Regions from separate parts of the Enterococcus sp. AMC1086 genome, predicted to be linked through region 2. Evidence: riboswitches for the same ligand, from Rfam matches in the RefSeq annotation. Region 2 holds a riboswitch; each other region holds the start of a gene.

What was found. Region 2 has a riboswitch for magnesium ahead of mgtA (magnesium-translocating P-type ATPase). Riboswitches for the same ligand answer to the same signal wherever they lie in the genome.
Region 1: linked by a shared signal. The riboswitch ahead of AC4BC4_RS04095 (LCP family protein) and the one ahead of mgtA (magnesium-translocating P-type ATPase) in region 2 are both predicted to bind magnesium.
Region 3: linked by a shared signal. The riboswitch ahead of AC4BC4_RS06185 (phosphatase PAP2/LCP family protein) and the one ahead of mgtA (magnesium-translocating P-type ATPase) in region 2 are both predicted to bind magnesium.
Region 4: linked by a shared signal. The riboswitch ahead of AC4BC4_RS06370 (MgtC/SapB family protein) and the one ahead of mgtA (magnesium-translocating P-type ATPase) in region 2 are both predicted to bind magnesium.

Annotation. Positions count from the first base shown of each region.
Region 1 covers NZ_CM177100.1:857,925-861,119, forward strand. The annotation lists gene AC4BC4_RS04080 (alpha/beta fold hydrolase) at 1-6, shown strand, start outside; gene AC4BC4_RS04085 (DUF4809 family protein) at 468-860, shown strand; gene AC4BC4_RS04090 (DUF4303 domain-containing protein) at 904-1,401, opposite strand; M-box (ykoK) riboswitch at 1,666-1,834, shown strand; gene AC4BC4_RS04095 (LCP family protein) at 2,010-2,924, shown strand; gene AC4BC4_RS04100 (FAD-dependent oxidoreductase) at 3,085-3,195, shown strand, end outside.
Region 2 covers NZ_CM177100.1:2,011,585-2,014,779, forward strand. The annotation lists gene mgtA (magnesium-translocating P-type ATPase) at 1-1,756, opposite strand, end outside; M-box (ykoK) riboswitch at 1,874-2,044, opposite strand; gene AC4BC4_RS09510 (LysR family transcriptional regulator) at 2,620-3,195, shown strand, end outside.
Region 3 covers NZ_CM177100.1:1,330,491-1,333,685, forward strand. The annotation lists gene AC4BC4_RS06180 (ABC transporter ATP-binding protein) at 1-1,174, shown strand, start outside; M-box (ykoK) riboswitch at 1,346-1,512, shown strand; gene AC4BC4_RS06185 (phosphatase PAP2/LCP family protein) at 1,758-3,195, shown strand, end outside.
Region 4 covers NZ_CM177100.1:1,371,926-1,375,120, reverse strand. The annotation lists gene mgtA (magnesium-translocating P-type ATPase) at 1-447, opposite strand, end outside; gene AC4BC4_RS06375 (GNAT family N-acetyltransferase) at 680-1,180, opposite strand; gene AC4BC4_RS06370 (MgtC/SapB family protein) at 1,210-1,857, opposite strand; M-box (ykoK) riboswitch at 2,065-2,235, opposite strand; gene AC4BC4_RS06365 (hypothetical protein) at 2,379-2,849, opposite strand; gene dnaI (primosomal protein DnaI) at 3,097-3,195, opposite strand, start outside.

The DNA of each region.
Region 1 (3,195 bases), 1.2 Mb from region 2:
AGTTAAATTATTTAAAGAATCTGACTGAAATTAGAGGATAAACCCGGTTATGCTGAGTTTATTCTCTATTCTTAACTCTAATTTAGATGTGAACAATCAAAACGAGCTAAAATATTACGATGTTTCATTTCAAATGCACGATGGTACATCCTCTCTAAAATAAGTTGTGAAAAATTGATCTTTTTCATAGGCTTATTAACAAAAAAATAGCAGATCAAAATATGGAGAAAGGTAGTAGAAAAAATTAGTTTATAAAGTTTTTTTAATTTATTAACGTCTCTATTTTTCTTTATGATATTATATACTAAATGATAAATCTATTGTTATTTTAGAAATAAAATCAGAGAATTTTTTTTTTATTACTTATTTATAATTTGCTTGTTTGAAAGTAGTAGAATCACTTTATTGTGCTATTACTTTTGGTATAATATGTAAAGAAACAAAAAGAAGGGAAAGGATTTGGAACAATGAAAAAAGCAACGATCACTAAAACGGTTAATTTATTAGACGGAGGCTGTAATGCTTGCGGGATTATTGAGGACGAAAATTACACGTTGACAATAGATGAGCAAAAGATCCCCATAGAATCATTGACAGTCAATGCACTTATAACAGCGATTGTTTTAAAGAATGGTTATAAACGAGAGTACCAGATGGATGTGATTGATGATTATACGATGTATAAAAAAAATGATCATCAAGTCACGCTTAAAGAAGAATATGATTTTCTGACGTATTCAAATGATACAATTAAAATTGAAACCAAAGATCAAATCAGGGATGAGAAAGAATTAGTGAAGATAGTGAATCAAATCTTATCCACTCTTTTTTATGTAGAAGAATTGGATTTTAGTTTATAAAAAATTATACAAAACATACTGAGATTACAGGGTATGTTTTTAGTTATTCTATTTGAAAAATTTCTGACATTCCAAATTTTTCAAATCGTTCTTGTGAGTCGGAAGGATTTTCGTTTTGATCACAGACTAATAGTTTGAAATCCTCTGTTTTTGGGATACGTTTGAATGTTTCACTATCAATGAAGAGAATCAGTTGCTGGCAAAGCCATTCAAGAACAGTTTCTATATCTTGTTCGTCTTCCACCCAATCGTCAAATAAATAGAGAGAAGCAAACTGTTGTGTCTCATCCCAATCGCTTGAATTGTATTTTATTTCTTCTAACTGTGATTTACTATGGCCTTTACTTGTATAATAGCTTGTTGTTTCTTGCCAAAGTTCCACAGTATTAAAGCAAAGATTGATTTCACCTTCTTCATGAATATTGCAGTTTAAAGCAAATGCGTAGAATGTTTCATCAGAATGATCTAATAAAAAGTTTTCGATGCTGTCTGTTAAAAAGTTGAAAAAGAATTCTTGTTGTTTTTCTAAAAAGTGTTCCATTTGTTCCCTCCAGGTATTCTGTCTTTTAAACATTGAAACAGATATCACTGGGAAAGTCTATCTAAAGTTGATTTTTATAGAAAAATCACTATTTTTTAAGAAAATGTAAAGATTCTTTATTCGAAAATAGTTGTCTTTATCGCCTTTTTCCATTGTAAGAGCGACTACAAAGTGATTTTTTTAATAACAGCGTTACGACTTTGATTAATTTATCCAAAATTTCATTTGACTTTGTGATACGATACGCTTATAGTTTATACTGAATTAAATACTTGTTAGGTGAGGCTCCTATATAAACACAAGCTACTGCTCAAAAATGTCGAAAGACAGGTATGGGTAGGACAAATTTCGTCGAATTAAGGCGTTTTTCAAAGTAGCTAAAAGTAATGCTTTTTACGTTATATAGTGCTAAAACTCAACGAAGAGAAGATATAGATACGTTGGAAATCCATGACCAGTGTCATGTGCTTAGTCCCTATAATCTAATCCCTTCGCTGAGTATTCTTGGTGAGGGATTTTTTCTTTTTACTCAAGAGCTACCCAGTTTCATAAGCGATACTCTAATTGGAAACAAGCCATTCAATTTTAAGTTTAGAAAGGAACAAATAATGAAAAAATCTGTGAAAATAGTGACGATTACCTTACTATCGATTCTTCTTGTGATTGTAAGTGCAGCCTGCTATGCTGCAGTCTCATTCCAAGCAGCAAAAGAAAAAAGTGAATCAAAACTTCCTACAATAAATAAAAATTTTACTGGTGATGAACAAACGAGTGATAAAGAGCTGACGGTTATGGTCATAGGAAATGATTCGAGGGATGATGATGAAGATCAAGGACGTTCAGATACGTTGATGGTGGCGCACTATGATGGAAAATCAAAACAGCCTAAATTGATATCGATCATGAGAGACAGTTATGTAACATTTCCTGATGGCGGACAAGATAAAATAAATGCAGCGTACGCATATGGTGGCGCGCAAATGACAAAAGATGTGCTGAAAACGAACTTTGATTTGCCAATCAATTATTATGTTGTTATGGATTTTAAAGAGTTTAGTGATATCATTGATGAACTTTATCCAAAAGGAGTTAAGATCGATTCTGAAAAAGATATTAATTTGGATGGTGTGGATATTCCTAAAGGAGAACAAACATTGCACGGAAATAGCTTATTGCAATACGCTCGTTTTAGAATGGATGAAGAAGGCGATTTTGGACGTATCAGACGTCAGCAACAAGTGATGGATGCATTAATCGCACAGTCTAAAGATTTGATTCCAATTTGGGAATTACCTCAAGTGGCTGGTAAGATGGTAGGGAAAATCGATACAAATGTACCAACTAGTTTATTGATTGATTTAGCGAAGGATTTCCTTACTGGAAAGGTAAAACCTTTAGAATCACTATCTGTTCCTGTCGAAGATTCATGGAACTTTAATGATTATACTGAATCAGGAAGCGTAATCGAACTGGATGAACAAAAAAATGCTGAAGCGATCAAAGCGTTTTTGAAAGCCAATTAAAACTTGATTATATAAATAAAATAACCTGTCTATTCTCTTTTAGAGGAGTGTATGGGTTATTTTTTTAGTACAAAAAAATTAGTGTATTTCTATACGAATGGACAAGGCTTGTGCTATGCTTTAAGCAAACGTTTTATTCATTTAGAAGGAAGGTTTTACTGTGAAAGTTGTGATCATTGGTGCGTCATTTGCTGGAGTATCAGCTGCTTTGGCTATCAGAAAAAAATACCCTACTGCTAAAATTTATTTAATAGAGAAGCAGCAAACAATT
Region 2 (3,195 bases):
TGTATTCATTAACGATTTTTTCTAATTCAACTTCAGATAACTTACCTATTGCTGAACCACTGATCATTTTTTCAGTTTCCAGACCAACCTCTTTACAGACTGAACGTGTGACTAATTCATTATCTCCAGTTAAAATTTTTACAGAAACACCATTGTTTTTCAATGCCTTGATTGCCGCTGCCGCTGTTTCTTTTGGAGGGTCTAAGAATGCTAAATATCCTTGTAAAACCAACTCTTTCTCGTCTTCTACAGAATAATCATCTAGTTGATTATTGACTTTTTTATCAGCAATGGCCAATACTCGTAAGCCATCTTCATTTAATTCTTTGACTGTTTTTAGTACTTGTTTTTTTATCTCTTGCGTGAGTGGAATAATATTTCCCTGCTGGTTAATGTAAGAGCATGCTTGCAGCATCTCTTCTACTGCTCCTTTGGTGATTAATAGGCTTCGATTGGATCTTCTATCTTTAACAACCACACTCATTCTTCTACGATTAAAATCAAAAGGAATTTCGTCTATTTTAAAATAATCTTCTTCGTCAATGGATAATTCTTTCGATGCTGCTTCAATAATCGCTTTATCAATCAAATTTCGTAAACCTGTCTGAAAGAAACTATTCAAAAACGCAGAATGCAATATTTCATGATCTTCTTGACATGAAGTGTTGTAATGGTACTCAAGAATGACCTTATCTTGCGTTAGTGTGCCCGTCTTATCCGTACACAGAATATCCATAGCGCCAAAGTTTTGAATCGCATTGACGTTTTTCATGATCGTTCCTTCTTTGGCCATATCTCTAGAGCCTTTGACTAAATTTGTGGTAACGATCATCGGCAGCATTTCTGGAGTAAGCCCTACAGCAGTTGCGATCGCAAACATCAGTGCTTCACTCCAATTGCCTTTGGTTATTCCGTTTATCAAAAATACTGCTGGCGTGATGACCATCATAAAGCGGATCAATAACCAGGTGGTTTTATTTACGCCTATTTCAAAACTCGTTTTTTTATCATCATCTGCTACATCTTGTGCTATTTTTCCAAATAATGTATCATCGCCCACACGAACAACTACACCAATCCCGCTACCACTCACAACATTGCTCCCTAAAAATAGTAGGTTTTCAAAATCCGTTTGACTGTTCCTTGTGGACACGACATTTTTAACTTTCTTTTCAACTGGAAAACTTTCTCCTGTCATTGCAGATTGAGAAACAAACAAATCCTTGGCATGGATCAAACGGAGGTCTGCTGGAATCATGTCGCCAGCTGAGAGCTTCACTAAATCACCACAAACAACTTCATCCATCGGGATTTCCATTTCTTTGTTTTCTCTAGTAACAGTTGCAGTAATCTGAATCATATTTTGCAGTTTGCTGACCGCATTACTCGATTTTACTGATTGGACTAATGTCATCGTGCCACTTAATAACACCATGATCAACATGATAAAGACACCCACAAGATCTTTTTCACTTGGTTCCGCGTAAACATATTCAGTAAAAAACGAGATAGTTGCAAGTATCATCAATACTACAGTGAACGGAGTGACATAAGATTTTATCACCGTATAAACCAATGATTTCTTTTTATCATCAGTGATTTTGTTTACACCAAATTGCTCCTTTGAGCGTTTTATTTCTCTAGCTTTTAAACCTTCCCACGAGGATGAAAAATTTTCCAGTACTTTATCAATCGATAGATTAGCTAATTTCTGATACGCTTTTTCATGAATCATGTTCTTCATTTCTTTTTGCATCTAGATTATCCTCTTTTCTTTTAGTTGAGTTTCGCTTTATCGAACTATCTTCCGATATGATAACCACATCCTTTCCACACAAAAAGAGCGCACTGAAAACTCAGCGCACTTCGCCATGAGTCTTCACATTCGTTGAGTTTTGGCACTATACAACGTAAAAAGCCTAAGCTTTTAGCTACCTTAAGAAAAGCCTTAATTCGACAGTTCCTGTTCTACCCATTGGCGTCTCTCGACATTTTTGGGCAGTAGCCTATGTTTGTATAGGAGCCTCACCTAACAAGAAGAATTACATCATCAGTTTAATGAATTATTATTTTTTTTGATAGACAAAAAAAGGAATAACGGTATAAGAATAAACAGATAGCCTATTGACTCATCTTTTTTTATGATGACTTTACGAACGAAGATTTAAACTTCGTTTGTAGAAAATCCAACCTTCTTTTTACAAAAAACTTAGCCTTAAAGAATCCGAATAAACGATAGAAGCAGAAGTAACTCCTTCGAAAATAAGTTGAAATTCACAAAAAGGAATAGCATTATAAGTAAATCGGAATGGCTTAGGTTCATCTTCAAGATTATAATAAATATGAATAAACGCTTATATGCCAACCTCAACATATAAGCGATCGTTCGTCATTTTATCAGAAGGTAATATTCTGATAGAAGCCTCTTCAATTGGTCTGCTACCAATTAAAGAGGCTCTTTTCCTGATTAATCTATAATAATTTATACCTGTTTGGAAAGTTCAATAATATACTATTAATTTTTTATATATTTTTTCTAAAAAAGAACTATTTTAACTAAAATTATTTTATCTTGTATATGATTAGAGTTTTTTTCACTCAAGTGAAGGAGATGAACGAATGAAATTAAAACATCTAGATTATTTTTTAGCATTATGTAAATACAAAAATTTCACAAGAACCTCAGAGGAATTAGGTATTTCTCAACCTTATTTGAGTACTCATATTCGTGAATTAGAATTAGAACTAAACGCTCGATTGATAACAAGAGGCCACAATACCAATGAATTAACGCCAGAAGGACTTGTTTTAAAAACAAGAGGAGAAACGATTTTTCAGGAATTTGAAATGGCTATTAAAGAAATAAACTTACTGGTTCATACTGGAGAGACTGCAAAGATTAAAATTGGGACTAATTTAGCTGACACTGATTATTTGATTGCTAAATTACTAACAGAATTCCGGAACTATTACCCGACTGTTTCACTTGAGTACAGCTATTACGAAAATTTAGAAGATGCGCTTGAAAAAAACGAAATAGATATCGCAATTGGTATTCTATCTGAAACAAACACGAAAATAATAAGTGATTTGATATTCTCTGAATCCTATGTCGTCTTTACGAGTAATAACAATCCACTGGCCCATTTGAATGAAATATCAGCCGATCATTTGAAGCAAATTCCTTTGATAAAC
Region 3 (3,195 bases), 680 kb from region 2:
ACAACAAGAATATCTTGGTGTAATCAATGGTAAGGTCGAAGAAACAATCGGTGGCTATAACATCGTGCGTCTATTCAATGATGAAGAAAACTCTCTTAATGAGTTTAAAAAACAAAATGATGTCTTATTCAAATCAGCTTGGAAATCTCAATTTCTATCTGGTTTGATGCAACCGATCATGAACTTTGTAGGTAACCTTGGTTATGTTGCGGTAGCGATTCTTGGTGGGATCTTAGCGTATAACGGCACGATCACAGTTGGGGACATCCAAGCGTTTATTCAATATGTTCGAAACCTAACACAACCTATTGCTCAATTAGCTCAAGTATCTAACTTGCTTCAATCAATGGCTGCAGCAGCAGAACGTGTTTTTGAATTTCTTGAAGAAGATGAAGAGGATCAAACTGTTCCAAATCCAGTCAAAATCGATAAAGCAAAAGGAATGGTTGACTTTGAACATGTTCGTTTTGGTTACACACCTGATAAAATCATCATCAATGATTTTAGTTCACATGTCGATCCAGGCCAAACAGTTGCAATCGTTGGACCAACTGGAGCTGGTAAAACAACAATGGTTAAATTATTGATGCGTTTTTACGACGTGACTTCTGGTGCAATCAAAATCGATGGACACAATATCAAAGACTTTAACCGTGCAGATTTGCGTAAAAATATTGGGATGGTATTACAAGATACTTGGCTATTTAAAGGAACCATTATGGAAAACCTACGTTATGGTCGTTTAGATGCAACAGATGAAGAAGTTTATGAAGCGGCCAAAGCTGCACACGTTCATCACTTCATCCAAACATTGCCTGGCGGCTATGACATGGAGTTGAATGAAGAATCTTCAAATATTTCTCAAGGTCAAAAACAACTCTTGACCATTGCTCGTGCAATTTTAGCTGACAAACCGATCTTGATACTTGATGAAGCAACATCCTCTGTTGATACAAGAACAGAAGGACTGATTCAAGGTGCGATGAATAACTTAATGGCTGGTCGTACATCATTCGTTATCGCGCATCGTTTATCAACGATCAAAGATGCAGATAAAATTCTTTACATGCAAGACGGTGATATTAAAGAACAAGGAACACATGAAGAATTACTTGCTCAAGATGGCTACTACGCATCACTTTATAACTCACAGTTTGAAGAGGTAGATGAGTAAAATATAGTTAAAAAGAAGCGACGATCAAATCTATTTTGATGTCGTTTCTTTTTATACAATAGAATGACATTTTCTAGATTCCTTTGGATTTAAATTAAGAAAAAATAAAGACGCTAAAAATAACTTGAAAAAAATTCTTTCTAACGGTATTATTTAGTAAATTAAATAGATAAATAACCTTGTTAGGTGAGGCTCCTATACAAACATAAGCTATTGCGCAGAAACGTCGAAAGACGCCAATGTGTAAAACAGGAATTGTCGAATTAAGGCTTTTCATAAAATAGCTAAGAATTTTCTTTACGTTGTATAGTGCTAAAACTCAGACGATGAGATTGATTGAAAGTCAAACGTCTTAGGAAAAAAATGTTTGGCTTTTTTCTTTTGGTAAATATAGAATTGATTTACTAATTGTGTAACGTCTTATTATCTGCTTGTGTTTTCAAGAGTGTAGTTTGACGAAAAAAACGCTGGACTCATGCTTTTATTTGCAAGGCAAGTGAGTTACAGCGTTTTTTATTAGCGTTGTAAATACTGACTTTGAGCTAACAATGTTATTTAATATAAGAATGAAGGGATTTATGACATGTATACGTTGAAAGAAAAAAAAATTACCCCTGCTATTTTGAGTATCTTACTATTTTCAGCATTGACCTTTTTAGTTGTTCAGAATGTTCCATGGTTTAATCAATTAGATGCGGCAATCTATCAATTTAATTGGAAACCAAATGAGACAATGACAAACATTGTAAATTTATTCGCTAAAACTGCGACAATCGGGCCAATTTTTATTGTAAGCTTGATTGTAGCGTTTACTCTTTGGCGAAAAAAGAAAACATTACTGGCGTTTTGGATGATCAGCAATGTTTTCGTGGTGAGTGCATTTGGATTTATATTTAAACATCTGGTGGCTCGACCAAGACCTAATGTGAATCAATTAGCAGAAAGAACCTCTTATAGTTTTCCTAGTGGTCATTCGCTTTTAGCTATGTGTTTGGCATGTTCAATTATTTTAATTGCACAAACGATTTATCCAAAGCAATACAAAAAGATAAAGATTGCCTTGATCGTTTATGTGCTTTTGATTGGATTAAGTCGAATTTATTTAAGAGTTCATTATCCAAGCGATGTGATTGCAGGTTTTTCATTAAGCTTTGCATGGGTGAATCTTTCCTATATTTGTCTTTATAAGTTTTATATCAACAGAGAATTTTCGACATCAGATGCTAAAAAAAGATTTATACAAAGAACGATTTTAGGTGTTCTGACATTCGTGTTACTTATCGTTGCTGGAGCTTCTGCCTATGGAGCTTCCGTATTTAAAAATGTTCAAAAAACAGCCGATAAAATATACCAACCACTGAACCGAGAAACCAAACCTGTAAAACTCGGAAATAGTGAACCTGTTAGTTTTTTACTACTAGGTATCGCAAATGATTCAAAGCGTAAAACGGATTTTCGGGCCAATACGATTATGGTTGTGACCGTCAATGATCAATTAAAAAAGACGACAATTACAAGCATCCCCAGAGACGCATATGTAGAGATTGTTGGAAAAGAGGGTGTGTATGATAAAATCAATCATGCGCATTCATTTGGCGGTGATGAAATGATGATCGATACGGTCGAGCATTATTTAGATATCCCGATCAATCATTATTTCGTTATCAACATGGATGGTTTAGCTGCATTGAGTGATGCTGTTGGTGGTGTCACAGTGAATAATGATTTTGAGTTTGACGCAGAAGGAATTCATTATCCACAAGGAGAACAACATTTGGGTGGCTGGGAAACATTACAGTATGCAAGAATGCGCTATGAAGATCCCTTAGGTGATTATGGCAGACAAAAGAGACAGCGGGAAGTAACGATTCAGTTGACGAAAGAATTGATGTCAATGAAGAGTGTTTTTCGTTACCAAGAGTTATTGGATGTCATTGGTGACAATGGACAAACAGATATGACATTGGATCAAATGATGTTATTGATGAAAAATTATCAAAAAGCCCTAGACAACATCGAAA
Region 4 (3,195 bases), 640 kb from region 2:
TTCAAGTTGTTTTTTTCTACGAACAACAGTTGCTGTTATTTGCACCATGTTATTTAATTTTTCTGCTGCTTGATTTGATTTGACTGATTGAAATAACGTCATGGTACCACTGATCAAAACCATTGCTATAATGATCATTACACCGACAAGGTCACGATCAGCAGGTGGGGCAATGACATAATCTGTTACAAACGAGATAATAGCTAAAGCAATCAAAACAATCGTAAATGGTGTAAAATAAGCTTTTATTATTTCAACGAATAACGGTGTTTTTTTACCGTAAGTGATGGTATTTTCGCCAAATGTCTCTCTTGATAATATTGCTTGCTGATTCGTCAATCCTACTTTTGAAGATTTAAAAAATGTCAATATATTTTCTACCGAGTTTCGTGCAAAATACTCATATGATTGGTTATTTTTTCTATTTAATACTACTTTTTTATCCATATAATTCTCCTTCTTTCCAAAACGCTTATCGAAGAAATTTCAAGTGTTTGATACGAGAATTCGTCATCTGAAATTTCATGATTTTTATCTATTTTAGGAATCGGACTGATGGAAAAAGAGAATCTGTTACAGGAGAATCTTGCTTGTTTGCCTTAGAAACAAATAGACAATAATAAACATATTTTCTTCAACAGATTTCTTTTTGCATAAGTCCTTGAACATCTGACTACTGTCATCCATTTGTTTCCATCTCCTTTAGCATTATATTTTTGATGATTTCAACCTTTCGTCGGTCATTTTGGGTATAAATTATTTTCTCAAATCTTTTTAAGACCACTTGTCCCTCCGAATATGCATAGCCAATGCTTTGATACCCTAAATGAGTATAAAATCCCCAAGCTTGTTTACGGCCGGTTAAAAATACTGATTGAAAATTCATAAGATCCGCGATTTTTTCTGCAAATTCAAGTAATTGTTTTCCGATACCAAATCCTTGATACTGATCATCTATCGCCACTTGTTTAATTTGCGCTATTGCCTTGCTGCTTTTAAAAAGAAGTAAGGTTCCTACAACTTTTCCATCAATCAATGCAGCCATATGGATATCCTGCTCTTCATTTACAGGTAATTCTTTGATCCATTCTTTCCCCGCGCTCGTTTTGAGGAACTTATTTCTTAATAAAATTCCTTTCCAATATTCTTCACTGTTCCAATCGATAATTTTGACAGTCACTGTTTTACCATGATAATTCCTCCGTTCTTTTAATTGCTCATTTGATTAATTTCTATGACTTCTGATAGTTGGGATAATTCGGAAATAATTGTATTCACTGCGAGCGTCCCATTTCTTGCAGCTTCGATTTCTAAAAATAGCCTTACTTTTTTACCAGCCAAATCAGTACAAGAAAATTTTGTAAAGGTTAGGCAATAGTTATCCAATAACTGAATAATTTCTGTTCTAAGCATTACTTCACTTGTATTACTAGTAATCACTGATAGGTAATGAATCGAATCGGCTTGTTCTTCTTGTCTTTGAACAGTTAAGTCATCCATTTTGAACGATAGGTTTCTTAATAAAATATTGACTAACATTAAAACAATAGAACAGATCACCCCTTCGATCACAAATCCTGCGCCAATCAAACTTCCGACTGCTGCGGAACACCATAAAGTTGCTGCAGTATTGATCCCAGTCACACTAAATCCTTCTCGTAAAATCACACCCCCAGCAAGAAAACCTATACCACTTACGACTTGAGCCGCAATTCGCGTCGGACTGCTGTCATCTTGAATTAAACCGGATAATGAAACGAATTGACTTGAGCCAAACGTTACTAACGTCATTGTTCTCATTCCAGCTAGTTTTTTTCGCCACTGTCTTTCTACGCCAATGATCATTCCAGCAAATATACTAGCGATAATATTGATTAAAAATTCATTGGTTTGCTCCTTCCCTAGATTTGTTTATCGGTGATTGGTTTTTCGCGGACATATTACTTTTTAGCAAGTACCGTTCATCCTCTACTCTGCTTTTCCAACAGTCGTAGTGATTTAAAGCAAAAAACCTTCCGCCAAAAACTCAGCGGAAGGTCATAAATAAGCGCACAAAAAAAAGCCTGTATGATCTAGTCGTTGAGTTTTGGCACTATACAACGTAAAAAGCAGAGCTTTTAGCTACCTTATGAAAAGCCTTGTAATCGACAATCCCTGTTCTACCCATTGGCATCTCTCGATGTTTTTGGGCAGTAGCCTGTGTTTGTATAGGAGCCTCACCTAACAAATCTATTTAATTAACTTACAGATGAAACTATACCACCGTTTTAAAACAAATGTCAATAGCATTTTATTCATTTTTCTAACAAAAATAAAATAACCAATGTTACAAACGTGCAGCTGCACTATTTATCAACATTGATTATTTTTTAAATTTATTATTTTTTTTCGACATTCACGACTGAATTTCCAGCGACTTGAGGTGGAATCGACATCGTCATCGCAGGTAAGCCAGCTAAAGTAAATTGAATAGTATCCCCAGCTTTAAACTCACTTTCTGTGAGGCCATCAGCCAATTGTTCCTTTGGTACATTTAAAATAACGCCATCATTTTTCATCATATTAATTATTTTTTCTGGGTCTTCAACCACTTCGACGTCTTTTAAAACGAATCGAATCGATTTGTCCACCGTTTCATTTTTCGTAGCATCTTCAACTAAAACTGCGGTAAATATTGATTGCGTTTCGTCTTTGTCTTTAGTATTCAGCGTTTCATCAATCACTTGATCTTTTTGGCTGCTCATTGCTGTTTCTTCACTTCCTTTTGACAAATCTTTTTTATTTTGTGCGCAAGCTCCTAAAGAAATCAGCGTAAATACAGTTAAAACTGCTATTGCGATTTTTTTCATGTTACGTCCTCCAAAAATTGATACTTTATTATAAGCGATAGAATCTACAATCGTCCATCCTCATCATGTATACTTAATAAAAATAAAAAAAATGAAAGGCTAGGACATAGCTCTACGAGTTAGGTCCTAGCCTTAAAAAATCTGAATAAACGGTGGGAACAGAAGTAAAAACTTCGGAAATAAGAGTTAAACACTTCTGTTCCAACCTCACTAAAAACCTGGAGAGAGGATAATCAGTAATATTCCTCTATCCATTTCTTCGATCGTTTCCAGACATTGTAATTTCTTGTGCTAAATATCGAATACGTTCCATGATTCGACGCGCTTTTAAAGGTTCTTGCTCACC